2 regions of the Paenibacillus sp. LC231 genome follow, and region 2 is predicted to be linked to the other one. Evidence: riboswitches for the same ligand, from Rfam matches in the RefSeq annotation. Region 2 holds a riboswitch; the other holds the start of a gene.
The links. A riboswitch is a leader RNA that binds a small molecule or an ion and turns the genes downstream of it on or off. The one in region 2 is predicted to bind cobalamin.
Positions count from the first base shown of each region.

Region 1: another riboswitch for cobalamin. It lies ahead of AK95_RS25035 (ABC transporter substrate-binding protein); the one in region 2 lies ahead of AK95_RS22470 (ribonucleoside-diphosphate reductase subunit alpha).

Region 1 covers NZ_JFOM01000044.1:296,896-312,711, reverse strand. Annotated here, with positions in the region: gene AK95_RS25100 (hypothetical protein) at 1-451, opposite strand, end outside; gene AK95_RS25095 (response regulator) at 619-1,776, opposite strand; gene AK95_RS25090 (hypothetical protein) at 1,963-2,307, shown strand; gene AK95_RS25085 (GNAT family N-acetyltransferase) at 2,366-2,842, opposite strand; gene AK95_RS25080 (GNAT family N-acetyltransferase) at 2,969-3,469, opposite strand; gene AK95_RS25075 (DUF2569 domain-containing protein) at 3,563-4,102, opposite strand; gene AK95_RS25070 (M24 family metallopeptidase) at 4,266-5,354, shown strand; gene AK95_RS25065 (L-cystine transporter) at 5,485-6,879, opposite strand; gene cobS (adenosylcobinamide-GDP ribazoletransferase) at 7,092-7,913, opposite strand; gene cobU (bifunctional adenosylcobinamide kinase/adenosylcobinamide-phosphate guanylyltransferase) at 7,910-8,488, opposite strand; gene cobT (nicotinate-nucleotide--dimethylbenzimidazole phosphoribosyltransferase) at 8,485-9,555, opposite strand; gene AK95_RS25045 (ABC transporter ATP-binding protein) at 9,623-10,408, opposite strand; gene AK95_RS25040 (FecCD family ABC transporter permease) at 10,405-11,451, opposite strand; gene AK95_RS25035 (ABC transporter substrate-binding protein) at 11,448-12,452, opposite strand; cobalamin riboswitch at 12,710-12,913, opposite strand; gene AK95_RS25030 (histidine phosphatase family protein) at 13,066-13,908, opposite strand; gene cbiB (adenosylcobinamide-phosphate synthase CbiB) at 13,899-14,876, opposite strand; gene AK95_RS25020 (adenosylcobinamide amidohydrolase) at 14,873-15,607, opposite strand; gene AK95_RS25015 (pyridoxal phosphate-dependent aminotransferase) at 15,690-15,816, opposite strand, start outside.
Region 2 covers NZ_JFOM01000037.1:283,452-299,267, forward strand. Annotated here, with positions in the region: gene AK95_RS22430 (ABC transporter ATP-binding protein) at 1-29, opposite strand, end outside; gene AK95_RS22435 (ABC transporter ATP-binding protein) at 26-1,771, opposite strand; gene AK95_RS22440 (hypothetical protein) at 2,034-2,366, shown strand; gene AK95_RS22445 (N-acetylmuramoyl-L-alanine amidase) at 2,638-3,366, opposite strand; gene AK95_RS35380 (DUF6199 family natural product biosynthesis protein) at 3,773-3,973, shown strand; gene AK95_RS33635 (YjcZ family sporulation protein) at 4,464-4,562, opposite strand; gene AK95_RS22450 (WGxxGxxG family protein) at 4,927-5,166, shown strand; tRNA gene AK95_RS22460 (tRNA-Thr) at 6,198-6,269, opposite strand; gene AK95_RS22465 (MTH1187 family thiamine-binding protein) at 6,378-6,683, opposite strand; cobalamin riboswitch at 7,043-7,275, shown strand; gene AK95_RS22470 (ribonucleoside-diphosphate reductase subunit alpha) at 7,470-9,803, shown strand; gene AK95_RS22475 (ribonucleotide-diphosphate reductase subunit beta) at 10,695-11,726, shown strand; gene AK95_RS22480 (GNAT family N-acetyltransferase) at 11,847-12,788, opposite strand; gene AK95_RS34290 (hypothetical protein) at 12,914-13,057, opposite strand; gene AK95_RS22485 (DUF817 domain-containing protein) at 13,219-14,016, opposite strand; gene AK95_RS22490 (MDR family MFS transporter) at 14,333-15,751, opposite strand.

The DNA.
Region 1 (15,816 bases), on a different contig from region 2:
GGTACGGACATAATTCCGCAGCGGATACATACTTCACCGTATAGTAAGAGTAGAATCTTTTTCTCCCGGATGCTTCATAGATCCACGAAAAAAAGTCGAAAATCGAATCATCCACCCATTTTCCGTTGTACTCGATCAACGACCGCAAATAAGGAATTTGGAGTTTCACTCCTCCGTCCCACATAAAGATAAATGTGTTAACCTCGGCATTTTTTTGCAATAAAAAATGAACGGTACGCTCATCCAGCAAGTACTTTTCCTGACCACACAGAAATACCGGACCCTCATCCGTAGCAACGATGCCAATCCGCTTGCCGTTGAAGTGAGCATAGAAGCCTCTGCAATGCTGGAGGTCCTTCTCCGCATCAAGCTCGAACTCCCGGAACGTTCCAAGCTCCAATCCCATGGCCTTATGCAGCGAAGATTCCTTAAATTTCCGAATGAATTTCATAACCGAATCATGTACCTCCCGATTGTTATGGTTCACTCCACAGTATAGGAGACCGTCCTCTACAATTTCTGAACAACACCGGGAGGACCACAGATTTGGGCAGCAATATACAAAAAATCACCGGTCGAACGACCGGTGACTTCGAAAGCGCGCTTTGGCTATCTCATCTATTTCATATTGGTGACTTGGATTCCATTGCTCCATTCGTCGTACCATTTCACAATGTAAGGACTTGGCTCCTCGCCCATCTCATCTTCTAACACCTGACACAGAAGACTGAATTGACGGTGCACCTGGGCCGGATTATCCTGCAAAGCATATATTTTCATCAATGAAAAATAAGCCTTCTCCTCCAGGGGATGCTGCCTCTGGATCGAGAAGTAGCATAATATGGCTTCATCGATGCGTTCCTGATCCACATACCATTCCGCCATGGACAAAGAAACGCTAAGCCACAGCTCCTTCAGCCTTTGACGCTCTCCTTCTGCCCACCAGTAGTCATGTTCCTGCAGGTAGTCCCCGGTGTACAACTTCATCATTTCAATATGTCCCTCAATCGATTCGGCCGACACGGAGGGATTGGACATGAACCAATTCTCCCACTCCTCAATGTCCAGCTGCACGCCTTCGATATTCAGCACATAGCCTTCCGTCGTGTTGGTGATTTGGAATCGGGTATCATAAGGCTCCAATGTTTTTCGGATATGATAAATGGCCGTGTACAGCTGGGGATAGGCTTTATCCATATCAAACTCCGGCCATAACATATCGATCAATGCCGACTTTCGTACAAGCTGTCCTCTATGCTGAAGCAAATAAATGAAGATTTCCTGAGCACGAGTTGTCCGCCAATGAAGCAGAGCAAATTGCCCCTGCTCGTTCGGCTGCTCGATCATAACCTGGCGGAACATCGTCATCCGAATGTTGCGATTGGACTCCATGACCTCTTCCGGCCTGGACGCAATGCGGCTTCGCAAACGCTCCATCGTTTTGGCGACTCGATCAATCTGGACAGGTTTAACAATATAGTCTACGGCATTCAATTCAAAGGCAGTGACTGCATATTCGTGATACCCCGTCACAAATACAATACAGAGATGAGGCTTCTGCTCAAGCAGCTGCTCTGCCAGCTCAATGCCGTTTAATTCCGGCAAGCTGATATCCAAAAACACGATATCGACGTCCCTTGCAAGAATTTCTTTTCGTCCTTCAAAGGGATTCGTATATGTACCGATTACATCTATAGACATGGTATCCAGTTTTAACAGCTGACGTTCTAAATACTTCAAGGCCAACGGTTCGTCATCTACGAGAATTACCTTCATTCATATTACTCCTTGGATTGGAAAAATACGGTCACATTTAACTATATTGATTCCTTCGCATTGTTGCAACAAGCGAAAGCAATGTTTATAACAATATACTCGTTATTTTTTCTCTTGAAAAACTCATAATTCCAAGTATAATACTTGGTATAAAGTGATTAGAAGTTTGCTAAGGGGGCTTTCAACTTGGATCAATGCGATAAAGAACCGACATCTCTGACCCTCGATGATTATCTGGATCTTCTCAATTTGGCTATCCGCTTGGAAGATCGGAAGTGGCAAGCAGACATTGTTCGTACACTTCGTCATATGTTGGAACCGCAGGGCAAGAAGCAAGCGAAGTCGGAGGAATGCACGGAACAAGAACTGTGGCAATGCTTGAACCAAATCAATGACCGGATGTTTGCCCTTTACAATGAACTGAAAGCAACGGATGATAAAGATATGCAGCGGAGGCTGCTGGACCAAATGTGGGAACTTAAAATTGCCCGGGTTGAGGTTTTCCGTAAAATACGCTCGATATATCAATAGCAAACAAAGACGATAACCCCTTCTGGAGTATCGTCTTTGTTTGCTATCTGACCCTTCGTTATGATAAATCCAAATAATAATTAGCAAATTCTTCATCCAGCACATACCCTGCGGATTCATACAAATGCTGAGCTGTCACGTTATGAAGCTGCGTAGACAGGGTCAGCCCCATGGCTCCGGTCTGAAGGGCGTGCGCTTTGGCTTGATGCAGCAGTTTCCTTCCGATACCAAGCCCGCGATATTCGGAGTCCACGAATAGATCATTCAAGATCCACAACCTGGACATCGATAGCGATGAGAAGGATGGATATAACTGGAGAAAGCCAGCCGTAAACAGGTTTTCTCCTCTATTGCAATCCGCTAAATACATAACGGAATCGCCCAGGTTCAGCCTCTCCCTTATATATTCCTCGGCCCCGTTCAAATCATCTTCCCGCATATAGAATTGCCGATACTGATTAAACAGAGCGGCTGCCTTGCTCAAATCCTTCTGTTCCGCTTGATATATATGAATCTCTGCTTTCAAATCACGCACATCCTTTACATCCGACGTTACCTCAAGTGTACTGGATGACGGTCAGGGTTTGGAATGCATAAAATCACGAACGGTTTGCACGCAACTTCATCTTCAAGCATCCAGGATGGTGTCATGATTTCCGGATTAAACTGCACGGCCTACAATGACCAAATCCCGCTTAATGCCATCAAGCTCCGCAACCCCGGGGAGAAGCCCCCATTGATCAAAGCCAAACTTCATCAACAGCTTAAGGCTCGGTTCATTATGGCCGAATACAAATCCGACCAGATTACTGACGCGAAGGCGCGGGCACTCCTCAATGGCCTTCTGAATTAATATGCTTCCGGCACCGATGCCGCGATATTTTTCGTTTACGTATATGCTGATCTCAGCTGTGCCGTTATAGGCCGGACGGCCATAAAAGGATTGAAAGCTCATCCATGCAACCATTCCGTCATCGGACCGCATGACCCACAGCGGGCGAAAATCGTTGCTGTGCTCTTCGAACCAGCGTATACGGCTCTCCACCGTGACCGGTTCCAGATCGGCGGTTACTTTTCTGCCTGAGATCGTCGAATTGTAAATGTCCACAATGGCCGGCAAATCCTCTTTGACGGCATAATCGATACGGTATTGTTGCGTCACGATGTCCTACCTCCGAATAGATGCGTAGTCTTTTTGTACGAGATCTATTGTACAAGAGGCAGCGGAAAAACGCTTCTGTTTTTTCAAGCGGCATTAATTCACGAAGGTGTTTCGCACACGCTTGGAGCGAATGAAATACGGGATCCAGATACAGGCGTACAGAATGGACCGGGTAACTTCACGCATGAATGTCCCATCATCCCCCTGAGCCAGGATTTCGATTTGGCTGACTGCGACATAGTCCACTATGCCGGTCAGCAGACTAAATAAAATATAACCGATCATCAATTTGGGAAACGCCCTTTTTTTGCGATAGAGCAAAAATAAAGCAAAGACTAATGCAATAATAAACAACACATTAACTACGGTCTCAAAAAGGATTAGCTGGACAAGCGATTGATTATAAGCAGCCGATCTTTTATCGGTAATCATACTCCATATCTCCGGCTCGAACACCGGGAAAATATGATTAAACAGCAGGTATATGATCGTGATCAATGAAAAATACATAGAAATCTGGACTAATACAAGCCATCCGCCAAGCCCTTCCACTTTAAGTTTTATAAGATGTTTGGGCGTCTGGCCCTGCGGTGATGAACCAGGATTGTTCTCCTGAACTTGATTCGGATCCATTCGAGTGTAATTCCCCCTATATATTATGTAATTTTTAACTCCAAAACATTATATAGGAAGATCAAGCTCATAATAAAGGAACACTTTACTTACGTGATTGAACGCGATAACCTAACATTAATAGCGTGAGAACCGTCTTCTGATGATGAAAGGAATGAACAGAATGAACGAACGATTGCAAAGTTTGCTACAATCCATGAATACACAGGGCTGGGATCATGTCCTTGTGACAGACCCCAAGCATGTTTACTATTTGACCGGATTTGCGAGTGATCCCCATGAGCGTTTCCTGGGCCTGCTCCTCTCCTCTGCGAATGATCCGGTGCTGATTGTCCCCGCATTGGATGCCGACGCGGCAGCGGCCGCTTCAACGGTTAAGCATATTGTCACGCACCAGGATACCGATAATCCGTATCTCTTGCTCAAGCAGCAGTTTCAAGGTGCAGTCGGTACGCTGGCGCTAGAGAAGGATCAGCTTACGGTCTCCCGTTATGAGCAGCTGCAGCAGCATCTGAACGCGAGCCGGGTCGAGGATGTTGGCGCTGTGCTCCGGGAGCTCCGCATTCGAAAGTCGGCCGATGAAGTGAAGATCATCAAACATGCAGTAAGACTAATTGAGGATGTTCTGACGCAAGGCCTGGCCCAGATCAAAATCGGCGTCAGCGAGATTGAGGTTGTGGCAGAGCTGGAATACTTAATGAAAAAAATGGGTGCCGATGCTCCGTCCTTCGCCACAATGGTATTATCCGGCCCTAATACCGCCTTGCCTCACGGTGTTCCCGGTACGCGCCGGATCGAAGCAGGCGATTTGCTCATGTTCGATATGGGAGTTTATGCGGGTGGTTATGCGTCGGATATTACCCGTACCTTTGCCGTAGGCGAGCTGAAGCCTGAAGCCGTCAACATCTATGAGACGGTTCTCGCAGCGAACCTGGCCGGCATTCAGGCCGTAAAACCCGGCGTAACCTATGGCTCGATTGACCAAGCCGCTCGCAAAGTGATTGACGACGCAGGGTACGGCCATGCTTTTGTACATCGCTTGGGGCACGGGCTTGGCATGGATGTTCATGAATATCCGTCCATCCACGGTTTGAACCAGGACATTTTACAGTCCGGGGCGGTATTCACGATCGAGCCCGGCATTTATCTGCAAGGCGTAGGCGGCGTGCGGATCGAGGACGATGTGATCGTAACCGAGGATGGCGTCGAGGTGCTGACCTCCTTCCCGAAAGAACTGACTCGCATCGGATAATTCCATTTTCAGTATGATAAAAAAAGCCCGGATACCGTTTTATTTACGGTATTCGGGCTTTCTCTATGTACCAGAAGAGCCATCCTCCGGCAGAAACAATGCCTCCAAGATGGCTCCCATGGTTACGTTCTTATGCCTGAACCATATCCAGTTCAATGTTGTCGTCGTTATACACGTCTTTATCCACTTCATTCATGACTTTCCCGGTAATCACACCCGCTGTCATGGAGTCATTCACGTTCAGTGCCGTCCGTCCCATATCGATCAGCGGCTCGACGGAAATCAACAGGCCCGCCAAGGCAACCGGCAGGTTCATCGTAGAGAGCACGATGAGCGAGGCGAAGGTAGCCCCGCCTCCGACACCCGCCACGCCGAAGGAACTGATCATAACGACCACAATCAGGGTAAGGATGAACGACCATGAGGTCGGGTCCACGCCGGCTGTCGGCGCAATCATGACGGCCAGCATGGCAGGATAAATGCCCGCGCAGCCGTTCTGCCCAATCGTGGCGCCAAACGATGCCGAGAGATTCGCGATGCCTTCCGAGACACCCAGCTTTTTGTTCTGGGTCTGCACGTTAAGCGGAATCGTAGCCGCGCTGGAACGCGACGTAAAGGCGAAGGTCAGCGTCGGGAATACCTTTTTCACATATTTAAGCGGGTTGAACCCGAATATCGCCAGCAGTACCAGATGGATAATGAACATGGCGATCAAGGCCACGTACGAAGCAAGGACGAAATCGATCAAATTCATGATGACCGCAAGGTCGGTCGTGGCAATCGTTTTGGCCATAAGCGCCAGAATCCCGTAAGGGGTCAGACGAAGCACCAGCGTCACGATGCGCATGACCACGCCATACACCGCAGAAATCATATTGCGGAACGTTTCCGCCTGCTCCTTGTTTTTTCGGTCTAACCCGAGAACCGCGATCCCGATGAATGCCGAGAAAATAACGACCGCAATCGTCGAAGTTCTTCGTGCCCCCGTCATGTCGGCAAACGGATTGCTCGGAATGAAATCCAGGATCTGCTGCGGGAGCGTACGGCCCTCAACATCCCCGAGCCGTTCTTGCAGCAGTGCACCCTGCTGCTCCTCCGCAGCACCGCCTTGGATATTGACGGCGGACAAATCGAACGCCAGCGCGGTTGTAATCCCGACTGCAGCGGCTACGGCTGTCGTCAGAAGCAGCACCGTGATGATAAGTCCGCTCATTTTGCCCAGATTCTTTCCGCCCTTCAGCTTCATGATAGCCGATATGATTGACACCATGATCAGCGGAATGACCATCATTTGCAGCAGCCTGACGTAGCCGTATCCTATCAAATTAAACCAATCGGTGGATTTCACCACCACATCGGAGGTCGAAGTGTAGATGAGCTGCAGTGCCACTCCGAACAACACACCCAGTCCGAGTCCGGCAAACACGCGTTTGGTAAACGAGATATGCTTTCTCTGCATCCAGTACAGAATACCGACCAGCAGAATCAGAACAAGGACATTGATGATAACCCAAAGCGTTTCCATCCTAATGATTCCTCCCATTCTTTAAATAAGGATATATGTGCTCCATCCTCATGTCATAAGTGCGCTAGTATGTATTCATATCCATTACAGCCCACTCTAAACATATCATTACCCGATTGAGAAAATTCCTGTCAAAATCGTTAGTTTCCCATCGATGCGGATTATGTCGACTATGTTTATCGGATTACCACTGATATCACCCTACTATCATATCATGTAAACTTCAAAAGGAGAACCACAAATATTAACAAAACCGTTTCAATCAGTTCATTGAGCGCTCCATATGTATCCCCCGTCAGTCCTCCAAGTCTTCGGCTCATCCGTTCAGCCGTTAAACTTCCAGCTGCCCAGGCTATGAACGGAATGACAAGGATTCCTCCGACTGCAATCGTCCAAAGATTAGTCTCGCCTGCCGTGATCCATAGGAAACCTACATTAACTAGCGTTAAGAGAGCAGCCATTACGCCCGCCAGCGATCTCCTTCCGGCCGTCAATCCGTGAAATAGAGCGGCAAGCCCCTCACTTCCCCGTGCCATCGGCCAGCGATACATCGCATGGACCATAAACCAGCGGCTCCAAACCGGAGCCAGCACCAGCAGCCATGCCTCTTGTTTCCATGCCCCGGCTGACAAATCCCATACAGACATGATCAAGGAAGCCTTCAGAAGGAGCAGCAGCATACACGCCATGACGCCCATCGCACCCACACGGCTATCCTTCATGATTTCAAGCATCCGTTCACGCGACCGATGGCTGAGCAGCGCATCCGCGCTGTCCATCCAGCCATCGAGATGAAGGCCTCCGGTCAGCGCCACCCATACAACCAGCAGGATGACCGCAGCAGGAAGGGAGGGCAGCACATAGCTTAAACCCAGTCCCAATCCGGCAACGATAAAGCCTATGACCGCCCCTACCAAAGGATAAAAAACGACGCTCCGTTGCTGCACTTCCGGAGTAAAAGGAATTTCTCTCCGCACCGGCAGCCTCGATAGAAATTGAAAAGCGGCCGCAGCCGCTTCGATCATCTTGCTCATATGAGATACTCCCTGCTCTTGATTTCCATCGGAATTCCCGCAGTCACCAAAAATACTTCATCGCATATCTGAGCCAGCCTCTGATTCATGATCCCTGCCCAGTCGCGATATATTCGGCCTAGCGGATATTCCGGAACAATACCCGACCCCACTTCATTGGTTACCAAAATGACCATGCCCGGGTAACCCTGGACCGCTCTTGCGAGTCTGCCGATTTGAAGTCCTAACCGTTCTTCCATTGCAGCACTTCCTTCAGGCTCAGCTTGCAGCAGCACGTTCGTAAGCCACAGCGTCAGGCAATCCACTACCACAGCAGGGGCATCCGAGGCGGACTGGCCGAGCGTTTCCAGCAATTCGGGCAGTGCAACAGGCTCCTCCACCGTCTCCCAACGATAGGCTGAATCCTGCCTGCGGTCTTGATGAATCCGGATCCGTTCCCTCATCTCTTCGTCGTAGGCTTGCGCAGTCGCCACGTACGTTCCCGACTCCGATCGCTTCATGCACAGCTTCTCCGCGAATGAGCTCTTTCCGCTTCTGGCCCCGCCTGTTACCAACACGCTTCCACGATGGCTCATACGGCCCCTCCGCTGATTCCAGCGCTCTCAAACGTGGCCATCTCGTTCACGATCCTGCACGCCGCCTCGACCAGATGAAGGCACAGCACCCCGCCCGTCCCCTCGCCAAGACGCATGTCCATTTGCAGCATCGGCTGGAGTCCGAGCTCTTTCAGCAGAAGAACATGCGCCTGCTCATGCGAAACATGAGAGGCAATCATATAGGAGAGAGCGTCCGGGCAGATGCATTTGGCAACCAACGCCGCCGCACTGGATATGAAGCCGTCGATGATAACAGGACAACCGTGAGCAGCCGCACCCAAGATCAGTCCAGCCAACCCGCCGATTTCATATCCTCCAACTTTGGCGAGCACGTCGAGGGGATCATCGGCATGAGGTCTATTAACTTGTATAGCCTGTTCCACCACTCGAATCTTATGCAGCAGCCGTTCATCCGTTACGCCGGTTCCCCTCCCCACGACTTCAGAAGGCTGATAGCCGGACAAAACGGAGAAGATCGCCGCACTCGGTGTCGTGTTCCCAATGCCCATCTCTCCGGTCACGAACATTTGCGTTCCTCGAGATACCAATTCGGCAGCTACCTCTGCACCGGCTACAATGGACTGCAGTGCCGCTTCCTTTGTCATCGCAGGCCCTTTGGCCATATTGGCGGTTCCTCTGCCAACGTTCCGCGACATCAGCTTCTCATGGTTCAACTCGATCGCGACCCCGATGTCCACACAATGAACGTCTGCCCCCGCCTGACGGGCCAGCACATTCACAGCCGCCCCTCCATTCAGGAAGTTCATGACCATCTGGGGCGTTACCTCAGCCGGAAAGGCGCTGATTCCTTCTTCACAGACTCCATGATCACCAGCCATGACAACGACGGATTTTTTGGTGAACGACGGTTTCATATTCCCTGTAATGCCCGCTAATTGGATCGCTAGCGACTCCAGCTTGCCCAGACTGCCCGGAGGCTTCGTCAGCGTATCCAAATAAGCGGCTGTTTCGTTCTGCACCTCGACACTCAGCGGTTTTATGTTAGCAATGTAACGATTTAAACGATTCACGTTGGTATCCGTCAATGAAACGACCTCCTCATATCTTGTTCCTAAATATTGCATCCCCGCCCGGAACATGCGGCAGCATCGGTCAGGACCACGTGCTATTTGCCGTTAACAGCACCTGCGGAGCGCCATTCTCGGGATGGGCCACAATCGAGGGCTCCACCCGGAAGATTTGGCGTATATACGCCGCTGTCAAAACTTCTTTCGGCTTGCCAACCCCCGCGATCTTTCCCTGATCAAGGACCAGCAGCTTATCGCAAAACTGGGCTGCCAGGTTCAGATCATGCAGTACGCTGATCACGGTAATTCCGGACGAGCTCCGCCACTGCGCCACCATATCCATAAACTGAAGCTGATAGCGGATATCCAGATAAGTCGTCGGTTCATCCAGCATCAGCAGCGAGGGTTCCTGGACCATCACCTTACCAAGCGCGACACGCTGACGCTGGCCCCCGCTTAACTCGGTAAGCCGCCGTTCCTCCAGACCGTTCAGATCCAGCTTTCGGATAACGGCCTCAATGAGCGGTGCTGCATCCTTATCTTCACGACCAAGCCAGTTTAGAAAGGGGAATCTCCCCATCTCCAGCACTTCCCGGACCGTAAAATCGGTAGGGTCAAGCCCTTCCTGCTGAAGCACCGCCACGATCCGTGCCAGCGCCTTTCGGGCATAGCGTCCAAGCTCCTTGCCCCGAAGGGTCACGCTTCCTGTCGTGGGACTCTCCACACCGGATAACAGCTGCATGAGGGTGGATTTACCGCTTCCGTTCGGACCGATGATCCCCCACCATTCCCCTTCGGCAATATGAAGGTCCACACCTTCAAGAATCGGCACCTTGCCATAGGCTTTGCCAAGCCCTTGAGCTGTAATCATGATAAACCCTCCCTGCGCCTTTTTTTGTTCCGGTATAGCAAATACGCAAAGAACGGAGCGCCTATGAATGCCGTAACTACACCCAGCGGTATTTCCGTTGGTGCCAGCACGGACCGTGCCGCCGTATCGCACCAGACCATGAACACCGCGCCGCCCAGAGCCGACAGTGGAACAATGACGCGGTAATCAGAGCCGGTGATCAGCCGGATCATATGCGGTACCACAAGTCCCACGAATCCAATCACGCCGGAAACCGACACGGCTGCGGCGGCGAGCAGGGTAGCAACGATGAGCACACTGGTCTTCAGCCGATCCACATTCAAGCCCATATGGGCGGCCTGCCGTTCCCCCAGCGATAAAATATTAAGCGCTCGCGACCTGCTCCATAAGTATATAAAACCTGCGATAAAATACGGGAAAAGGATGGCCGTATACGACCATCCACGCATGCTGAGGCTCCCCATCGTCCAGTACAGGATCTGGTTCACCGTATCTTTGGACATGACCGTCAGGAAGGAAACGACGGCGCCCAGAAACGACTGCATCACCACGCCGGACAGAATGAGCCCGTGGATCGGCAGCTTTCCTTGATCCCTCGCCAGCAGCAGAACGACCCATAAGGTCCCTGCTCCGGTCAGAAACGCTACAAGCGGGAGCGTGTAACCTCCGGCAAAGGAGTATTCCATCCCGAAAAAAATCAGGGATGCTGCGCCAAGCGCAGCACCCGAGGATACACCGAGCGTAAACGGATCCGCCAGCGGATTGCGCAATACCCCTTGAAAGGCGGCTCCGGCGACGGCCAGGGAGGCTCCTACGAGCATCCCCAGCAATATGCGCGGCAATCTCACCTTCATTAAGATTTGCTCGGATGAAGCTTCCCAGCCCGGAACGATGGAATCGCCGATTCCCGGCAGCCGGTGCAGCAGCATCGCCCCAATCTCTCTCACAGGCAGGTGCACGGAGCCGATTCCGAGACTGACAACCAAGGTTAACAGTAATAGGATGATGCCGGCCGCACCGAATCCTGCAAGTTTTTTACTCATGGATTCATCAGTTCCGGATAAACGGCCTTCGCCACTTCAATCAACCCTTGCGTTACACGGGGACCCGGACGGCTTAACAGATTCGCATCCACGGATATGACCTGATCGTTCTTGATGGCTTCGATCTGATCCCAGCCGCCGCGCTCCTTAATCAGCTGATCCAATGTTTTCTTGGTTGCTTCGTCAACGACATCGTCCGTGTACAGAATGACGTCGGGGTTTGCAGCGATAATATTCTCCTCGCTGATTTCGAACCAGCCTTCCGCTTCGCCGGCTGCGTTAACGCCGCCAGCTAAGGTGATGATCTCATCCATAAACTCGCCCTTGCCGACGGTCCATCCTGGAGAGAATTCCACATACACTTTTTTCTTGTCTTCATCCTTCACGGATTTTACGGCATCCGTAACGGTAGTCAATTCCTGCTTCATCTGATCCACGACCGCTTTCGCCTCCGCTTGACGGTCCGTAATTTGCCCGATCAGTTCGATGTTCTCCATCACGGCATCAATGGTTTTCGGATCATTGACGAACAGGGTCACGCCAAGCTCACGCAATTTCTCGGCATTCTCGGCATTCATCGAAGCGGCGAATACCACATCGGCATCGGCTGCAATAATAGCCTCTTCATTTACTTGGAACCCGCCCAATTTCGGCTTGGATTTGGCCGCTTCCGGGTAATCGTCATTATCGGACACGCCCACAATTTCCTCATCCAGGCCCAAAGCGAACAGTTTTTCCGTCTCGGACGGTGTCAGGGATGCAATTTTGACCGGAGCCTTCTCAAACGTCATTTCAACCCCGGTTGAATCCTTAACGGTCAGCGGATACGTCGTTTTAAGCTCTTCGCCCGAATCCGCAGGCGCTTCGTTATTCTGCTCTTCCTGCTGTGCCGGCGGCGTTGTATCCTTCGGCGCCGCTTCTTCGCCTCCACAGCCGATCAAGGCCAGAGCCATCAGTATGGCTACCAGAAGTACGGACCATGTTTTGTTCAATGCTTTCATCTCTTGAAATCCCCCTATACATAATTGAGAACCTGGCGCTGCGAGTTTACATTCCTTCGACCGATCCTTACCGGGAGAAAAAAACATCAATCGTCATACTCCAAAGAAGCAAAAATCCCTGACTCCTCGTAAACAAGGAATCAGGGATTACGTTTTAACATAAGGACATCTGGACCACCGTTCACAGATAGCGCCTTAAACTTCCGCCCACACATGCTGCATGGGTCCGGCAAACGTAATCCTCTCCTCGAAGGACCGTCATTCATTCGCCGAGGGCAGGTCTCCTGACTTGCAGGCTGTAACGACTTCTCCGCCTTCCCAAGCGCTTTTGGCTCAGTGGCATATGGAGAAGTCCCTGCTTCACAGTGGCGGGACCGTGCCGGACTTGCACCGGCTTCCCTATTAACCCGGCAGATGACAATAAATGCCCTCTGTCCGGGACCCTCGCAAATAATATGAATTTATGTATGTTAGGCCAAGCATGGTTTCTCTGCCCAAGATTATAGGCGATAAACCTCCCTCTTACAACCGAAAGTTTCGGTCATTTCAAATGCCTTATGATACGGATTTATCCCGTTATCGCCCATTCCGCACCGATATCATACGATTTCGTTTAATCGCTTAACCGTACGCCTAGCCAGCGTTCTCCATCCCAAGTCAATTGCAACTGGAGCTCCTCCCCCGGCGACACCTGCGTCTCCCAGAATTCCGTATGCGGAAGGGCTGCTGCCGCGATCTGCCGGATGACGCCCCCATGGGTGATCACAAGCACATCAAGCTCCGCCCTCTGTGCTCTAAGGACATAACTAACTGGCATTGCCTCTGCCTCTGCCTCTGCCTCTGCCTCTGCCTCTGCCTCTGCCTCTGCCTCTGCCTCTGCCTCTGCCTCTGCCTCTGCCTCTGCCTCTGCCTCTGCCTCTGCCTCTGCCTCTGCCTCTGCCTCTGCCTGCACAAGGGTATCCGGATCTTCCTCTACATGCAACAGTTCCTTTAAATCCAAATACATTCCGGTCAAGAATGTCTGAATCCGGGAACGGAACGCCTCCCAGCTCTCCCCATTCGGCGGCGTAACTTCTGCGGGGTTATCAATCCAGTGCCGATAGGAGATATCCGATTTCAAATCCTCGTAGGTTTTCCCTTCCCAATCTCCGAAATCGAGCTCGCGCAGCCGCGGATCATACACCACTCCCGGTATAATCCTGCCCAAAACTTCACCATCAGGAATAGCAGCCATTTTGGAGTCCGATAGGATAACATTCAGCGTCTGTCTGCATCGAAGGAGATCGCTGCAATAGATCCGGACAAAGTGCCTGGTAAAAAACCTATCCCGCAGCGGGAGGAGCTGTTCCCTTCCCTCAACCAGGATTCCCTGATCCTCGTGGCCGAGATAACGGCGTTCCTCGTTCCACAACGTGCGGCCGTGACGGACCAGATGCAGGGTGATCCTCATAACCATAGGCTTCCTCCGGCTGCGGCAACAAGTCCAAGCACCAGGGTACCCAGCAACGTAAACAATACCGATACGCCCAGCAGCAGACGGTTTGTCACCCGAATATGCTCCGCTTCAAGCGGGCGTTCGGGATCCCCCATATAAGCCCGGAACGAGATCACGCCTTGATAGGAGTTTTCTCCCCCGAGACGAACCCCCAGCGCACCGGCAACGGCCGATTCCGGGAAGCCGCTGTTCGGACTGGGGTGCTTTCGCGCATCTCTTCTGACCATTTTGATCGCTTTTTTCCATTGCAGCGACAACATGGCAGCCACCATGGCCAACAGTCCTGCCGTCAGACGCGCCGGTATCCAATTGGCGATATCGTCCAGTCTTGCGGATGCCCAGCCGATATGCTGGTATTTGTCGTTTTTATATCCGACCATGGAGTCGAGCGTATTCACGGCCCGGTAGGCCATCGCCAGCGGCGCTCCCCCGATCAGGGCAAAAAACAGCGGAGCGATGACCGCATCCACGATATTCTCCGCAACCGTCTCCACCGTTCCCCGCACGATCTCCGGCTCATCCAGATGACCGGTGTCTCTTCCGACCACCATGCTGAGCGAGCGCCTGGCCTCCGCGATATTCCCGGAGCGAAGATGGCCGTAGACCTCCAATCCGGCTTCACGCAGCCCCTTGATGGCAATCGTAGTCGCAATAAGCACGATCTCTACTCCCCACGCTAGCCAAGGATGAATCGCCCCGCACAGCTCCAGCAGCAGCCATGCCAGTACGAAGGAGCCGCCGGCCACGATCACCGGCAGCAGAATGCCCGCTCGCTTCAGGCTCTGAGCGGTAGTCGCCCGTTGGCGTATCCAGCCTTCAACCCGGCGGATGGCTTTCCCCATGCCGATGACAGGATGGGGAAGCCATCTCGGATCTCCGATCAGCAGGTCCAGTACGACCGCTGCCCAAATGACCCACACGACGGTCATATCCGGTCCTCCCTTTCGGTGATAATGCTTTCCGTAACACTCTCGTAGACAAGACGGCCGATCATGCCGCCCAGATCGGTTGCGGTTCCGGCATAATGGTGGTTAACGCCATACGCTGCATTGCCGCTGACCCCAAGGACCATCGCGTCCGTTGTCGTTCCGGTCGCAACGCCTCCAGTCTCATGATCCTTCACGCCAAGATCATGCAGCGCAGCGGCTTTCGCTTCCGTTGCCGTCAGCATCGCGTTCACCATGCAAGCCGGCGTCATCATCCCGTCCACCATCAGCATGATATTAATCGTGCCCGGCTGGTAGGCCGCAAAGGTCGTACGGCTCGACCCGGCGCGGGCTGCATTGCCCACGCCGGCGGTGGTGCAGCACAGGATGGAAGACTGTTCACTCCGCTCTTCCCGGATGGCAGCATACTTCAGTTTCACCGCTGTCATCAATCCAGTTGTAGATTCAGCCGGATAACCGTGAACAGCCATAAAGTTAACCATATCGTTCACAGGGTCGCTGCAATCGTAATGCTTGTCCACATAACGGTTTACGATATGATCCAATAGCACGAATCCGCCGCCGTATATGGCGCTGCTTATGGACGCAGCCGGCTCCGGAAGCGAGATCCGGATATGCGGATGCTGCCGCTCCGATTCCAAGGACACTGTGGCTCCCGGCCATGCGTCCGAGTTATACGGACGCGTGTTGCCTTTCAGAAAAGGTACTGCCATGTTTTTTTCTCTCCCTGCTCCTTAAATATCTGAACCAACTGTACCTGTAGCGTTCTTCATATAGCTCTGCTGCTAGACATCCCTATGTCACGCCAGCAGAAGGATTTCCAAGGACCTCCGCGGTTATGGCCAGCAGCCTGTCATTAGCTCCGGCATCCTTAACGGCTAGCCGAATATGACGCTCACCAAGGCCCGGGTACATGGCGCAG
Region 2 (15,816 bases):
AGGCGCCCTATAAAACCCGTGATGGTCATGCCAGTTCCTCCTCTCTGCCTGTGCTCAGCAGTCTGGCATAATGTGATGCCGGATCTAACGCAAGAGCTTCCCGTTCGCCGAATTCCATAATTCGCCCGTCACCCAGCACCATAATTTTATCCACCTGCTCCAGCGTAGCCAGCCGGTGCGCGATGATGATGCCCGTACAGCTGCTCATCAGCTGATCCACGGCTACCTGCAGCATCATTTCCGTTGCGGCGTCCAGGCGTGAAGACGGTTCATCCAGAATCACCAGACTTGGTTGCGTCAAAAATACCCGGGTTAAAGCGAACAGCTGTGCTTCTCCCGCGGACAGCGAAGCTCCGCCTGCTGTCAGATGCGTATCCAGGCCTTCCGGCTGTGCATCGATCCATTGCCGAAGCCCCAAACGCTCCGTCGTTTCCAGAATGAATGCATCCGACACGCCGTGATCAAACAACGTCAGGTTGTCACGCAGCGAGCCATCGAACAGCTGCACATCCTGTGTGACCATACCCACCCGGCGGTAAAGCGCGGGCAGCTTTAGCTTCGTGATATCGGTCCCCCCAACGCGGATCACGCCGCTGTCGATGTTATACAGTCGAAGCAGAATACGGCTGAGACTCGACTTTCCGCTGCCGGTACGACCGATAATGCCCAGGCGTTCACCTGGTTTGACTTCAAAGTTGATGTCCTTTAACACCGGTTTATCTTCGTTATAACTGAAGCTGACGCCCTCAAATTCCAAACCGAGTGCCCCTTCCGGAAGCTCTTCTTGCTCTCCGTCCACAATCTCGCTCTTATTGGACAACAACTCTCTGGAACGCAGCATGCCGGATTTTGCCTTTTGGAACTCCTGCACCTGGTCACCCAGCATCTCGATCGGATCATTCAGCATCTGCGTATATTGGTAGATTAAGAACAGGGTCCCCAGCGTAATTTCACCGATCAGATAATAGCGAACCCCTAGTAACAGGACAGCGGTAACCGCAAGGGCAAACAGAATCACCGTGGTATTCCAAGGGACCACGCGGAGCATCCAGGCTTTTCTTCCTTTCAGAAAAACGGTGCGCATCATCCGGTGAAACCGATTCATCACATACGGCACATTGCCGTTCGCCTGTACATCCTCAATGCCGGCGATGCGTTCCTCAATTAACCCGAACAGCGAAGCGCTGGCTTCACGTTCATTCTTCGAAGAATTGACGCCCATATTCCGGATGAACACCATGAACAAAATGGACAGCAGCGTAAACACCGTCATGACGATCGCGATCGGCAGATTGACCGTAAACATAAATCCTAGTATGCCAGCTAGCAGCACAAAACTTCCGATAACCTGCACGATGAACATCGCGAAGAAGTTCGAAATATTCGTCACGTCGCCGTCCACCCGCTCGATCATCTCGCCGGGCGTTTTGACATTATGAAATCGCATATCCAGCCGCAAGCAATGCTTCAAAAGATCGCCGCGAAGCCGGTTTGTCGCGCGCCATGAAATATCGTTCCCCATATAGCTGACAGCCACGGTTATCAGCTGGTTAAAAACAGCCACGACCAGAAACAATCCCGCCAGCTGAATCAGCGCGGCTATAACTCCTCCTTCGGCTGCCGTGTCAATAAACCGTTTGACAATTTGCGGATTCAAGAGCTGCAAGCCCGTCGACGTCAGCAGCAACACGAGCAGCAGTATTAGCCGTCCTTTTACCGGTTTCAAATACCGCAGCAGCCAAGACATGGAAACCTTTTCTTGTTTGGGCATAGTGCCCACCCCCATATGCAAGCAAGTATGTACGGACCTCCATACCCCATAAAGCAAGGTGTGGCGGCAGTAAATCATTACCAGTCTACATGATATCGACCGTCATTCCTAGGTAAAGAATAATTATAAATATGTAATAAACCTTCTCCCTTTATATAAAAATAGCAAGTCAATACCTGCTTCAAAAAAAAGCGAATCCGATAATTCAGCATACTCGTATATGTATAATAGAGTGACGTGCAACTTTTTGGAGGTGGGCATAATGAATACTGGGATCAGTGGATTAGACGGACTGGATGAAGAGAAGCTATCAGAAATTCGCGAAAATGCCGCAAGGCTCTCGGACATGAAACAAGAAGTGCCCGTGGAAGAATTGTTCTCGGAATCATTTATTCAAAGACATACCAAGTTTTCTTCAATCGGTCACTTGCTGAAAGCCGCAGGTTATGAGGGAAGCACAGATGAAGAGTTTGACGAATTCATACAAGGACATACGATTAACCCGTTTATCGTTGAGCATACCCCATTTCGCAGCTGGCAGGATTTCCAGGAATTAGCCGTATCGGCTTATATCACGAAATGGCTGGGATTGTAAATAGTCATCCAAAAGCCTGGACTTTACCTCAGATGAGGGAAGACAACCAAAGAAGCCCCTCTAACCGATGTTAGAAGGGCTTCTGATATATTTTTTAAGGGGTGCTTATATCATAAGCTCCGAATATTAATGGAAGCTTAAATTAGGATTAAAGGGACATAAATTGTTCGATGGGGCACAAATAGCACTGCTCTTTTGCACACCCCCAACAGGTGGAGGTTTGCATATCATGGAAGAGAACCATACTTCCTATCTCCAAATAATCAGGTATTTATTCGGTCGTAACTGTAGCCGTCTTGGTCTTATTATCCCAGCTCACTTTGGCCCCTAATGCTTCACCGATGGCCCGAAGCGGCACATAGGTCACGCCATTCTCAAGCTTGCCATCCGCGATCTGCTTTCCGTTGACGACGACATGTACCTTATCCTCCACTGTACCAGCCCCCTCTTTCTTCTGAAGCCCCAAATATTTAGCAATGCCATTTACATGCCCGATCGCAATAGAATCTATTACATCCTGCCGTTTAAGCTTGGCTGCATCTGCCGCGACATCGATAAACAAGTTTTCGGTTAAGACAGCAGGCATTTTAGATTCACGGACCATATGCAAGTTAGCGGCCTTCTGACCCCGATCGATGACTCCGAAGGATTTAATGGCATTCATGACCTCCGTATGCATAACGTTCTGCAATTTTACCGAACCGGAGCTTGCCGAGGTATATCGATATGACTCAAAGCCCCCTGCACCTCCACCCGCGTTACAATGGATGCTAACTAGGATATCTGCGCCAGCAGCGTTTGCCTTATGAGTCCGTTCAGCCAATTCAAGGAACACATCTGAAGACCGGGAGAGTAGTACTTGGACATCGCCATAATCAGCTTCCAATCGTTTCTTCACAGCAAGAGACACCGCTAACACGACGTCTTTCTCCTGCAGGCCATTTCCGGTTGCTCCGGAATCCTTCCCGCCATGCCCTGCGTCAATCCAAACCTTTTTCACGATCATTCACCGCCTTTGTAGGTTGTTGAATAGCCCGGTGATCCATTACAGCGAAGGCAACTGCAGCAATTCCTTCCACCAATGCTTCCACGCTTATATTAGGCAAGCAACTGTAAGTCCTACTGCAAGGACGAGTATAATATATAAGATACTCCAATCTGGTACATTCGGTGTTTGCTTAAGCCTATATTGGATGGCCTAGATACAGTCTCTATGTTCGTCGATGCCATTCATATCAGGCTTGATCTATTAGTATTCAGAAATCCGACGAAATAGCAATCCGGATGAACTGTAGCTCTGGTGGAATTATCCACCTTTTTAGCTTGTAATATGTATTACTCGGATTAACTATTTTCATTGAGCTTTTGGTGAGGAGCTGGTTAATATATCTGGATTTGTACTTATCGTGTTTGCTGTCGTTTTTTTGGTACGTGGTGTATTGAGAATACGCAAACCTACATGGGGTTCCTTATATAGAATCTGGAAAGTAAAGTATGATTCTGAGCCAAGTTCGGACTACATTCAACATATTAAATCCAGCGGGCTTCTTCTGCTGGTTCTCGGATCCATTTTATTCGTGGCAGGAATTCTGATTGTTCTGCTATGATCCCTCTCTCCAAGCATAATAACGAGCCCACACACACCTTCTCGCCTTTTTCAATGGTTACACATCCTATCAACGGAAAAGCGGCAGATAGTCATTTCCATTTCATTCTCAAGTTGCAGCTCTATGGATAGTGGTGAACCTTTGTTAAGGTTCACCACTGCATTACAGACTTTTTATGCGTGATTCTTCTTATGCTTTTTACACTTTACGATGATTTTTTGTCCAGGTTTGAGGACGATAACTTTAACCTTATGATGATGTTTTTTCATAAGAAATCCTCCCTTCACAGAAGATATTGCATTATATGCAGCGTCTGCGAGAATGAATTGGACTACTAATCTATGAAATGAAATCATGAAACAATCGACAAAAGAACCCTCTCTCTGATTGCACTGTGTTATGGAAAAGGCATCCAGATTTCTGGATGCCTTCAAATATAATCCTGGAACATTCAATTCACGTAAGCGGGGTCCTTATATAAGGTATTTACTTAAAATCCCCATGTACGCAGTATAATTACAAGTAGAATAAAGAGAACGAGAATAACACCAATACTACTTCCATACCCAGAACCTTCGTATCCACTCATTTTTCCCTACCCCTTCCTAATTGGAATAATACATAGTATGTAAGGGCGTCTGATAACGCAAAGGCAAGAGGTAATAGTCAAGGACATATTTTATAAAAGCAAGAACTATCGAAGATGCGATTACTGTTTAGCCCAGTTCATATCCATATTTCCACTATAACGATAAGGATATGGAATCTTAGCATCTACAGTGGTATAACCTTCAAAAAATGATAGTGCTGGCCATTTCTGAGGCTGCTTTTCTGTCTTTTTTGAGATACTTCCTTCGTTGCTCAGTAACGAATAATAATATCTGTAAAGGGCACCATAATTCTGGTACCTGTCCCGATAGAAATCAACATAATTACGGAAAGGAGTTCAAATCATGAAGAAAATCCTCGCCACATTTTTAGCCGGTATAAGTATTGCTTTGATTCTTGTGGTTCCTGCTTTTGCAGAAAACAACAACATGAATTCAAACGATATGAGAACCAATAACGTGAACACAAACGGCTATAACACCAATGCTGTAGGCAATGACAACGATACTGACTGGGGTTGGCTCGGTTTACTCGGTCTTGCTGGCCTCGTAGGTTTGAGACGTCGCAATCCGGAACGTCATTAAAGAGAACGTTGAAGCAATATAATAAAATCCTGCTCATTCGAGCGGGATTTTATCATTCCTTTCACCAATCTCAGAGTCCATCTTGGTCAAGATCGGTCCTTTGAGTCAACACACTTTGCAGCAGCAGTGTTCCCTTTCGCGAGTCCCGTTCCTTGACTTTTGGTGTACTTTGACTTGATGGAAAATTTAGCTGAGACCCTTAGATATAACAAAAAACTGCCTGTCAATAAGCCAGCAGGATCTTATATTCTATTAGTACTCTAGCTTTCATTTTAGTTTTGTTATCCCAGCCACGTTGACTCCGAGCACCTCGCCAGCAGCCCGGAGAGGTACATAAATCACTCCGTCTGCTAACTTACCGTCTGGAATCCCCATTTTTTCAGATAACATCTACTCGTGTTCAAATGAACCATAGTAAATTTTACCTGACTTTGATATACTGACTTCATTACTTTAGTCATGGGTGCGTGATCAATCAAATGTGGGATAAAGAACTAAAAATAGCCATTCAGAAGAAGCATATCGTGACGATATACCTCATCAATGGCGAAGTATTACAAGGCATACCAGATGCTTGTACAGATCGCTTGGAGATGCGGAGTGCTTATGGGCCAGTCTGGGTTCCATTAGAGGAAATAAAGCATGTGAGTCGATTAATCCGACTAGACGACAAAAGGAACCTGCTGGCATAGACAGAGGTTCCTTTTTTCGTGTCATTTTCTTTCTGGCTTTCTATAGCAAACTTCTTTCGCCCTCACCACTCACCTAATTCAAGTTCACTATGACACCAATCCATTTCTCATTTTGATGATTCACGTACACTATAACCATCCATAGGGAAGTGTCACTGTTGAGTTGGCCTAAACCCAAACAATGTAGAAGGAAGACGATTGTTGGTTGTTCTTCAAAGTGAAAAGGAAAAGTCTTCATCAGACTAAAGGGTAGAAAAATGGTAGAAGAACGGGTTAAACAACAAAAATGGCGCGATTCCGAAAACTCAGAAAACCGCGCCGTTATTGACTTTATAAAGATGCTGGTGAAGGGAATTGAACCCCCGACCTACGCATTACGAGTGCGTTGCTCTACCCCTGAGCTACACCAGCACATGTGATTCGATGTTATTCCTCACGAAACAACAAAAATTATTATAATACTTCAGCAGCAAAATGCAAGCCCAATTCTTACGGAAATATCCCCCGAAACTGGCGGCATTACCCGCCTAATTTCTCCTGCACGGACTGGATCTTCTGTTTGCTTGAGGAAACTTGATCCCTGCGGTCGTCGATCTTCACGGAAGTCGATACGCGCTGCGCACCGGACAGAAAAGGCGCTTCATGCAAAGCCTCAATCGCCCGCCAGATCATGTTAAGCTCTCCCTCAATGATGGTGCTCATTGAAGTCAGCTCATAGGATATTCCATCCTGTTGTTTCAATACACGCTGCATCTCAGCAACATAAGAGCTCAAACTCGTTGTTGCGGTTCCGATTGGAATCACCGTTACCTCCGCTATTGCCATCTTAAAAACCTCCCTCGTTCCCATCCCATTTATATGGAATGCTCTAAATTTCCGAATACTGTTATCATAACAATTCTGGTCCTCCATATCAAAGTCCGTCTGCCTTTAGCTTCACACAAGATATAATGTACCTTCCTCGTTTGGTCCATACGAATATATCCTATTTTGTCAAAACGATAATATACGTGGTATCTGCGCAGAAAAGGTCGCATTTGGTCACAATTCCGGAAATGTTATGGCCTTTTGGCAGTTTCTTAACTGGCACAATGACCGCTCGTTTGCTATAATTCATTTTGCGTTCAATTTTAAGAATATGGTTTACAAACACAATATATTGGGTTAAATTAGATTAACAACAACCAAATATAGTGTGTATAGGTGCCGGATCAACCTATAAGGCAGTCCGGCTTAATAGGGAAGCATGGTGTAAATCCATCACGGTCCCGCCACTGTAAGGGCTCTAAGCTGTTTATAATCTATCAGCCATCCACATCCGACATATGCCACCGAGGAAACGGAGTAAGGTCTCGGGAAAGGCAATGCCGAGGGAAGAAGCTCGAGTCAGGAGACCTGCCTATATGCAGTAGACACCAACCTACGGGGTTTTAGGTAAGTGTTCGTTAAACTTGCGTCTGTACATAACATCATGCCCGTTCATGGGCTTATGGCAAACGTCATTTTCGAATCACAGCGCACGGACATTTTCAAGCCTGCCCGCGGGTTTCAGAAAATGTTTTTTTGATGTCCTTTTTCATATTTCCCCCGAAGAAAGCGAGGAATTTATTCATGCCCCAGCTCGTAGTTAAACCGAACAACCGTCAGCTCGCCTTTGATGAAATTCGCCTCTCTGTCTATGCCGATCGGACTCTGAAAGGATTGGACATGCTCGATAAAGAACGCCTGCTTCGCGGCGTCAATGCCAAATTGCGCGGCGAGCAAGTTACCGGCGAAGAAATCAGCAACGCCTTCACGATGTCCGCCCTTGAGCTTGTCACCAAAGAGGAACCGAATTGGAAGTTTGCAGCTGCGCGTTCGTTTCTGACCTCTTTATATAAAAAAGCGGCCACCAACCGCCGATACAAAGCCTACCCGGAAGAACCATACGGTGCCTTCTATCCGCTCATTACGGAACTTGTACAAAAAGGCATCTATCGCGAGGATCTTCTGACCAGCTATACCAAAGAACAAATCGAAGAACTCGGCGAGTGCATCGATCCAAGCCGTGATCTGCTGTTTGATTACATCGGTCTGTTGACGCTGGCTGAGCGTTACCTGGCAAACGATTTTGATGGTCGCGTTATGGAACTTCCGCAAGAACGCTACATGGTCATCGCGATGTTCCTCATGCATAACGAGCCTGCCGACAAGCGTCTCGACCTTGTCAAAGAAGCCTACTGGGCCATGAGTAACCTGTACATGACGGCGGCTACGCCGACAATGTCCAATGCAGGCAAAAAGGTAGCCGGCCAGCTTTCCAGCTGCTTCATCGATACCGTGGACGACTCCCTGGAGGGGATCTTCGATTCCAATACGGATATCGCCCGTCTCAGCAAAATGGGCGGCGGCATCGGGGTATACCTCGGTAAAGTCCGTGCACGCGGCTCTGACATCCGCGGTCACAAGAATACCAGCTCCGGCGTTATCCCTTGGATTCGCCAGTTGAACAACACCGCTGTTAGCGTTGACCAATTGGGAACCCGTAAAGGCGCCATCGCGGTTTATCTGGATGTGTTCCACAAAGACATTCTGTCCTTCCTGGATCTGAAGCTGAACAACGGTGACGAGCGTATGAGAGCACATGACGTGTTCCATGGCGTATGTCTGCCTGACTTGTTCATGGAGGCTGTAGAAGCACGTGAAGAGTGGAGCTTGTTCTGTCCGCACGAAGTGAAGAAAATCATGGGCTGGAAAGACGAGAACGGCCGTCCGCTGGGCCTGGAAGACTTCTATGATCAAGGACAAGGCGAAGGCGAATTCCGTCAAAAGTATGCTGAAGCTGTAGCAAACCCGCTGCTGCCACGCATTACGGTACAAGCCATCGACATTATGAAGCGCATCATGAAATCCCAGCTTGAAACGGGTACACCGTACATGTTCTACCGCGACACGGTCAACCGTGCGAACCCGAACTCTGCGCATGGCATGATCTACTCTTCCAACCTGTGCACGGAGATCATGCAGAACCAATCTCCGACAGTCGTTGAGCAAGAGGAGCTGGTTACGAAAGATGGACAAACCCGGATCGTTATTTCCAAAATCCCTGGCGATTTCGTTGTCTGCAACCTGAACTCCATCCACTTGGCTCGTGCTGTACCTGCCGGTGTGCTGGAGCGTCTCGTTCCAATCCAGGTTCGCATGCTGGATAACGTCATCGACATTAACAATATTGAAGTTCTGCAAGCGCAATATACCAACAGTCAATATCGTGCGGTCGGTCTCGGCACCTTCGGTCTGCACCACTTGCTGGCGCTGGAAGGCATTCGCTGGGAATCCGACGAAGCCGTTGCCTATAATGACAACCTGTATGAGCACATCAACTACCTGCTCGTTAAATCCAGCATGGAGCTGGCCAAGGAAAAAGGCCATTATCCGAAATTCAAAGGCTCCGACTGGGAGAGCGGCGAGTACTTCACGTTCCGCGGTTACACCGACGGCGAGCATGAAGGCAAGTTCGTAACCACCGAACAATGGCGCGAATTGCAGCAAGAAGTACAAGCGAACGGTGTCCGTAACGCATGGCTGTTTGCCATCGCACCGAACGGTTCCACCTCGATCATCGCGGGTTCCACGGCGAGCATCGATCCATTGTACGAACTTCTTTCTTATGAAGAAAAAACCACCTATAAAGTGGCTAACCCGGCTCCGGATCTGTCCGAAAAAACGATCTGGTACTATAAAACGGCTTTCCTAATCGACCAGCATTGGTCCATCAAAATGGCTGCCGCCCGTCAGCGTCACGTTGACCAGGCACAAAGCTTTAACCTGTATGTCCGCCCTGATATCCGTGCTTCGGAATTCCTGGAGCTGCACCTGCATGCTTGGAAAGCCGGTATCAAGTCCACGTACTATGTACGCAGCCGTGCGCTGACGATAGAAGAGTGCGAGTCGTGCGCAAGCTAAGAGTTTAGTCTAACCTTTTTCGAACCCACCCAAACCCTCCCTTCCAAGGGAGGGCCCCAAGGGCGCTGCCCTCTGGACACCCGTAAGGGGTTCAAGGTGTGAATGAGACGCTTCTACGTTACTTTGGTGGCTAGGAGCGCTTTCTCCCTACGGGAACGCTGGAATATTGTGCGAAGCTAATGAGTTACTTCGTGCGGTTTTTTGAGTTACTGCCTGCGTGGATCGCTCTCCCTTTGGGAATCGCTTCTCATGTGGTGCGAAGCTAATGAGTTACTTCGTGCTTTTTGTTGAGTTACTGCCTGCGTGGATTGCTCTCCCTTTGGGAATCGCTTCTCATGCGGTGCGAAGCTAATGAGTTACTTCGTGCGGTTTTTGAGTTACTGCCTGCGTGAATCGCTCTCCCTTCGGGAATCGCTTCTCATGTGGTGCGAAGCTAATGAGTTACTTCGTGCGGTTTTTTGAGTTACTACCTGCGTGAATCGCTCTCCCTTTGGGAATCGCTTTTCATGTGGTGCGGGGACTACTGAGCTATTTTCGTGCGGTTTATTGAGTTACTGCCTGCGTGGATCGCTCTCCCTTTGGGAATCGCTTCTCATGCGGTGCAAACAAGCATCGAACGGCTGCATGCGGGTGTTCCCGCACAGCAGAAGTGGATAAGCTTTCTAAATAGAAGACTACAAGGGTAAGGGTATCCAATCGGAAGAGTTTACGTCCGCCTTTGGGAGCCCTTTGCAACCTTAAAAATATATTCAAGGCAAAGGGCGGACAACAAGCGGCTGGAGATGGATACCCGTCCCGGTGCGATACCCGTCCCGTGAATATGCTGGACCAATATCCCTCAGCTTCGCCTCTGCGCCGCCCTATTATGATATACAAGGAGAGAGATTAGGCATGCAAATGCAAAAGATTTTTAACACCGAAGCACCCAACCGCTCCACGCGTGTTATTGAAGGTGAATGCTCCGGGATCCTGAACTGGAACGACATTCGGATGCCTCATATGTACAAGCTGTACAAGGTCCTGCTGCTGAACCACTGGATCGCGGACGAGATTCCGATGTCCAAGGATGCGCAGCAGTTCCCGCGCCTGGACCCTGAAGAGCAGCGCACCTTCAAGATCAACATCTCCCTGCTGGCAGTATTGGATTCCATGCAGACGATGTTTGTCAGCGACGTGAAGCGTTACTTCACCGATTCGTCGCTCGAAGCCATCTCGGCCATCATCGGTCAGCAAGAGGTGGTTCACAACCAATCCTATTCCTATGTGCTCTCTTCCATCGTTTCGGATCAGGAACAGAAGGAAATCTTCGAGTACTGGAAGCATGATCCGGTTCTGCTAGAGCGCAATCAGTTCATTTCGGACATCTATCAAAACTTCCGTGACAATCCGTCGCCGCAATCCTTCTTCGAAGCCATGGTGGCGGACCTGATCCTGGAAGGCATCTTCTTCTACAGTACGTTTGCCTTCTTCTACAACCTGGCTCGTGACCAGAAGATGATGGCAACCAGCCAGATGATCTCCTATATTCAGCGTGACGAGAACCAGCACTGCTACTTCTTCGCCGAAGTGTTCAAGCAGCTGCTCAAGGACTTCCCTGAGCTGAACACGAAAGAGAACATCGACTACCTGTACCGCACCATTGACCGTGCGGTTGAGCTTGAGACCAACTGGGCTCACTACACACTCAGCAATGTGCGCGGCATCGATCTGAATGAATTGGGCGATTACATCAAGTACATCGCGAACCGTCGTATCACCATGATGGGTCTGGAAAAAGCTTATGAAGGCGTGGACGTTAACTGCATGCCATGGATCAAGCCTTTCTCCGATGAAGCCCTCAACGCGACGAAGACCGACTTTTTCGAAGCCAAATCCCGAAACTACGGCAAAGTTGGCGACGACAACGGGTTTGACGATCTATAAGCTCCTCTCCATATCACAAACCTCCGTGATCCCTTAACAGGAATCCACGGAGGTTTTTTTGTAACTGCATATGATCGGCCGCAGTCCAAGTCTACAGCTCTTACTTATGGTATAACAATACTATCCCTTCGCTGCCCATACCTCGATCTCTACCTGAATGGACGGCATCGCCAATGCCGGCACGTAAGCCATCGTCATGGCCGGGGCCTTCCCCCCGTGGAATTTCTCCCATACCTGATGGAAATGATCCCAGTCGACCTCCTGAGCCGCCCAAATGTTGATTTTGACGATATGATCCGCCGACATCGCTTCCGCAGCCAACAACCTCTCAATGTTCCCCAAGGTGTTCTCCACCTGCTGCTTCATATCGTCCGGCAGGTTCCCCTCGCTGTCGGTTCCCACCTGACCGGAGAAGACCAGCAGCTCGCTCCCTCTCGGAACCTTGGTTATATGGGTATAAGGCCCGATCGGCGGGGCAATAACAGGTGGATTGTACCGCTGAATTGAAGACGGCTGCTGCTCATCGGCTTCATTCAAAATAGCCAGCGTCTGATGGTCCTCCCACGTTCCGTTGATTTTCACGTTTTTTCGGGCAATCCCTTCTTTATGGAATCCGGCTTTCAAAAGCACTTGGATCGAGGCCAGGTTGTGCGGCATCACGCCCGCATCAATCCGGTGAAACTTCAATTCCTGAAAGGCAAACCTCACGACCAATTGAACCGCTTCGGTCATATACCCCTTTCCGTTATGGTCTTGGTCCAAAAAATAACCGATCCAGCAGCTCTGCAGATCCCCCCGCACCACTTCGGTAAGCATAATCTCCCCGATGATCACTCCGGTGTCCCGCAGCCCAATCACATAGACATACCCTTGATCTGCCTTGCTGGCTTCCATGGCCTTTCGGATCCGCTCAAGCTGTCCCTGATGGGTATAGAAGCTCTCTTCCCTTAAGCCCGTGAACCGCTGGAAAAAATCCCGGTTATCCTTCTCGAGCTTCAGAAGTGCGTCCACATCCGATTCCTCTACCGACTTCACATAAATCTGTTTCCCTTGCATGAACATACGTATCCCTCTCCTCTGTTTGAATCATTAGAAACACAAAAAAACACCACAGCGCACCTGTGGTGTACATGCCGATCTATGCAACCACAAGCAAGCGACCTGTGGTGTTTAATTCCACTGCATCCTCATTCGGTCACCGAATGGAAGGATCCTTGATCGCCCGAATATCCGATTTTGGACACACTTCTCCCATCATCGGACGGATCAAAGAAAACAGCGGTGGAGTATCCCATGCCTTTTGCCAAAGACGCCAATGATCTTTTTTTCATGTGAATCCTCCTCCCTTCTGCTTCGCGCGGTTCATCTGCCAAACATCTATGTTCATACAAAGTCTCTGCCTTAAGCTCGAGTCGCAACGTTAGCTTTCCATCATCTAATTAACCATAGGATATATGATTAGGCATAAATGGTCAAATCCGCTAAACTGGGCTCACATAACCGTTCCCTTCGGATTGCCTTGGGACGGTCCTCTGCCCTGCTTCAGATGCTTCAGCTGAGCTACAATGATGACACTGATCACGACCAGCAGAAACCACGAGCTGATTTTGCCGATATGCACAAGGCTCCATGTGCGCTCCTGACCCGGATAAGTCCAGGCCCCAAGAAACGTAGAAATGTTCTCAGCGATCCAGATAAAAAAGCCAATCAGCAGAAACGACAGCACCAGCGGCATCCGCAGCGTCTTTCCGTCCACGTCAAAATACACCATGGTTCTGCCGAACACCACGAATAACAATGCCGTGAGAAGCCAGCGTGCATCCCACACATAGTGATGGGTAAAGAAGTTGGCATAGATCGCTGCGCTGATCAGCACGGTCAGCACGGGCAGCGGCCAGCCCGTTATACGCAAATGCATTCGGCGCCATGCCTGGCATATATAACTGGCCACACTGGCGTACATAAAGCCGCTGTACAGCGGGACGCCGCCGATTTTGCTCCAGCCTTCCTCCGGGTAAGACCACGAGCCCATGTGCACTTTGTACAGCTCCAGCATCAAACCGATGACGTGAAAGACGCAGATGACCTTCAGCTCATCCCATGTCTCCAGTTTGCTCACCAGCATCCCGATTTGCGCCAGCACACATATGAGAAGGATGAGATCATACCGCGCCAAGCCGGGAATCTCAACCACCTTGGTCAGTCCCAGCGCACCGAAGATCATAACCGGAAATATGCAGGACAACGCCTGCTGATAACCGAAAATCCACAGCTTCCGTATAAATTCCATAAGCTCCTCCTACCACCTGCACATTCGTAATTCGTATACTTCACCCTACCACAGACCGCGATTTCAATAAAAGAACAGCGTTGTCATAATTCGTGCAATCCATTGACGGGTGTAATGCAAAAAAAGAGAGCAGCCCTTCAGCTGCCCTCTTACCCGTTAACGTCCTATTAGCCCATGCTTGAGGTTATCCTTGACGCCAACGATGCAGCTCAACATACCCCATTCAATCGCTTGATACCTTTCGAGTTTCCCTATCTTACGCCAGGCTTCAACGGCCCGCAGGATTATCTTCTCCACTTGGCCGATGAACGCCCGGTCAGAGCGCGACAGGGTGAGCCGTTTTTTTCTTTTTGACCCGTAACAAAAATGTAAGAGGTATGGCAATAACAGCCACCATCGTTCCGATCATAAACACGTCATCAATGCCCATCGTTGTCGCCGCACGCTGGGTCGAAGCCCCCGCACCCATGTAGTAGGACGTTCTGGATACCACCAGTGCGCTGAATATGCCGATCGATAACGAAGCGAGCCCTTGGCGCGCCCAGTTCGTGATGGACGATGCGTGGCCTGAATATTCGCTGGACACCGCGCTCATCGCTGCGTTCGTTAACGGCATATTGCATAAAGCAATGCCGAGGCAGCGAACCAGCTGCAGCAAGGAAATGTACAGAACCGAGGTATGGATGCCGATTCCGCTGAAAGCGAGCGTGGCGGCCACAATGATGAGAACTCCCGTGATCACCAGCCGGAATGGACCGATCCGATCGTAAAATTTGCCGATAATCGGCGACGCAGCGGCCATGACAACCGCGCCCGGCAGCATGATAAGTCCGGTATCCATCGGAGACAGCTTCAGCACGGTCTGTAAATAGAGCGGCACCAGCAAGGTTCCCGTATACAGCGATATCGTCACGATGCAGTTCAGGATCAAGCTGTACCGAAATCGGGGGAATTTGAATACTTTAAGCTGCAATAACGGGGATGAAATCCGCAGCTCCCACTTAATGAAGAACAGCAGCAGTAAAATTCCGGAGATGAGCAGGGACAGGGTCTTCCATGATCCCCAGCCCCAGTCGTTGCCGTGGCTGAAGGAGAGCAGCAAAAGAGAACTGCCCGCCACCACCGTCAAGAATCCGAGGAAATCGAACCTCTTCTTCCCGGTCAGTCGATAAAAAGGGATGAATTTGCTTACGATGACCATCGAGATCAGACCGATTGGAATATTTAGGATGAAAATCGATTTCCATCCAAAATATTGCACCAGCCATCCGCCAAGTGTCGGCCCGATCACCGGTGCCAGCATAGAGGCCAGGCTCCATAGTCCCATGGCGTAGGCTTGCCGCTCCCGTGGGAATACCTGGTAGATGATGGTCATCGTAATCGGGATAATCATCCCGCCGAACACGCCTTGCGTTATCCGGAAAGCAATCAAAGTCTCGATGTTCCAGGCTACAACGCATAATAGCGACGAGAGCGTAAAGCCCAACAAGGCCAGGACAAACAGCCTCTTATAACTGAGCTGGTCCCCCATGTAACCTACGATGGGAGCCACAATGCCCGTTGCCAGCAAATAACCGGCCATCAGCCATTGAGTTGTGCTCAGCGTGGCATCGAACTGCTCCATGACAACGGGAAAAGCCACGTTGATGGTCGTAATGCTGAGCACCGCCAGAAAATTACCGAAAAAGATAGCGCTCATTATAAGCCAAAATGAAGATTTATCTTGTGTATTCACATGAAGCCTCCTAAACAAAGTAACCCCGCCCGGATCTGGTTAACAGAGCTGGAGGCGGGATTCAA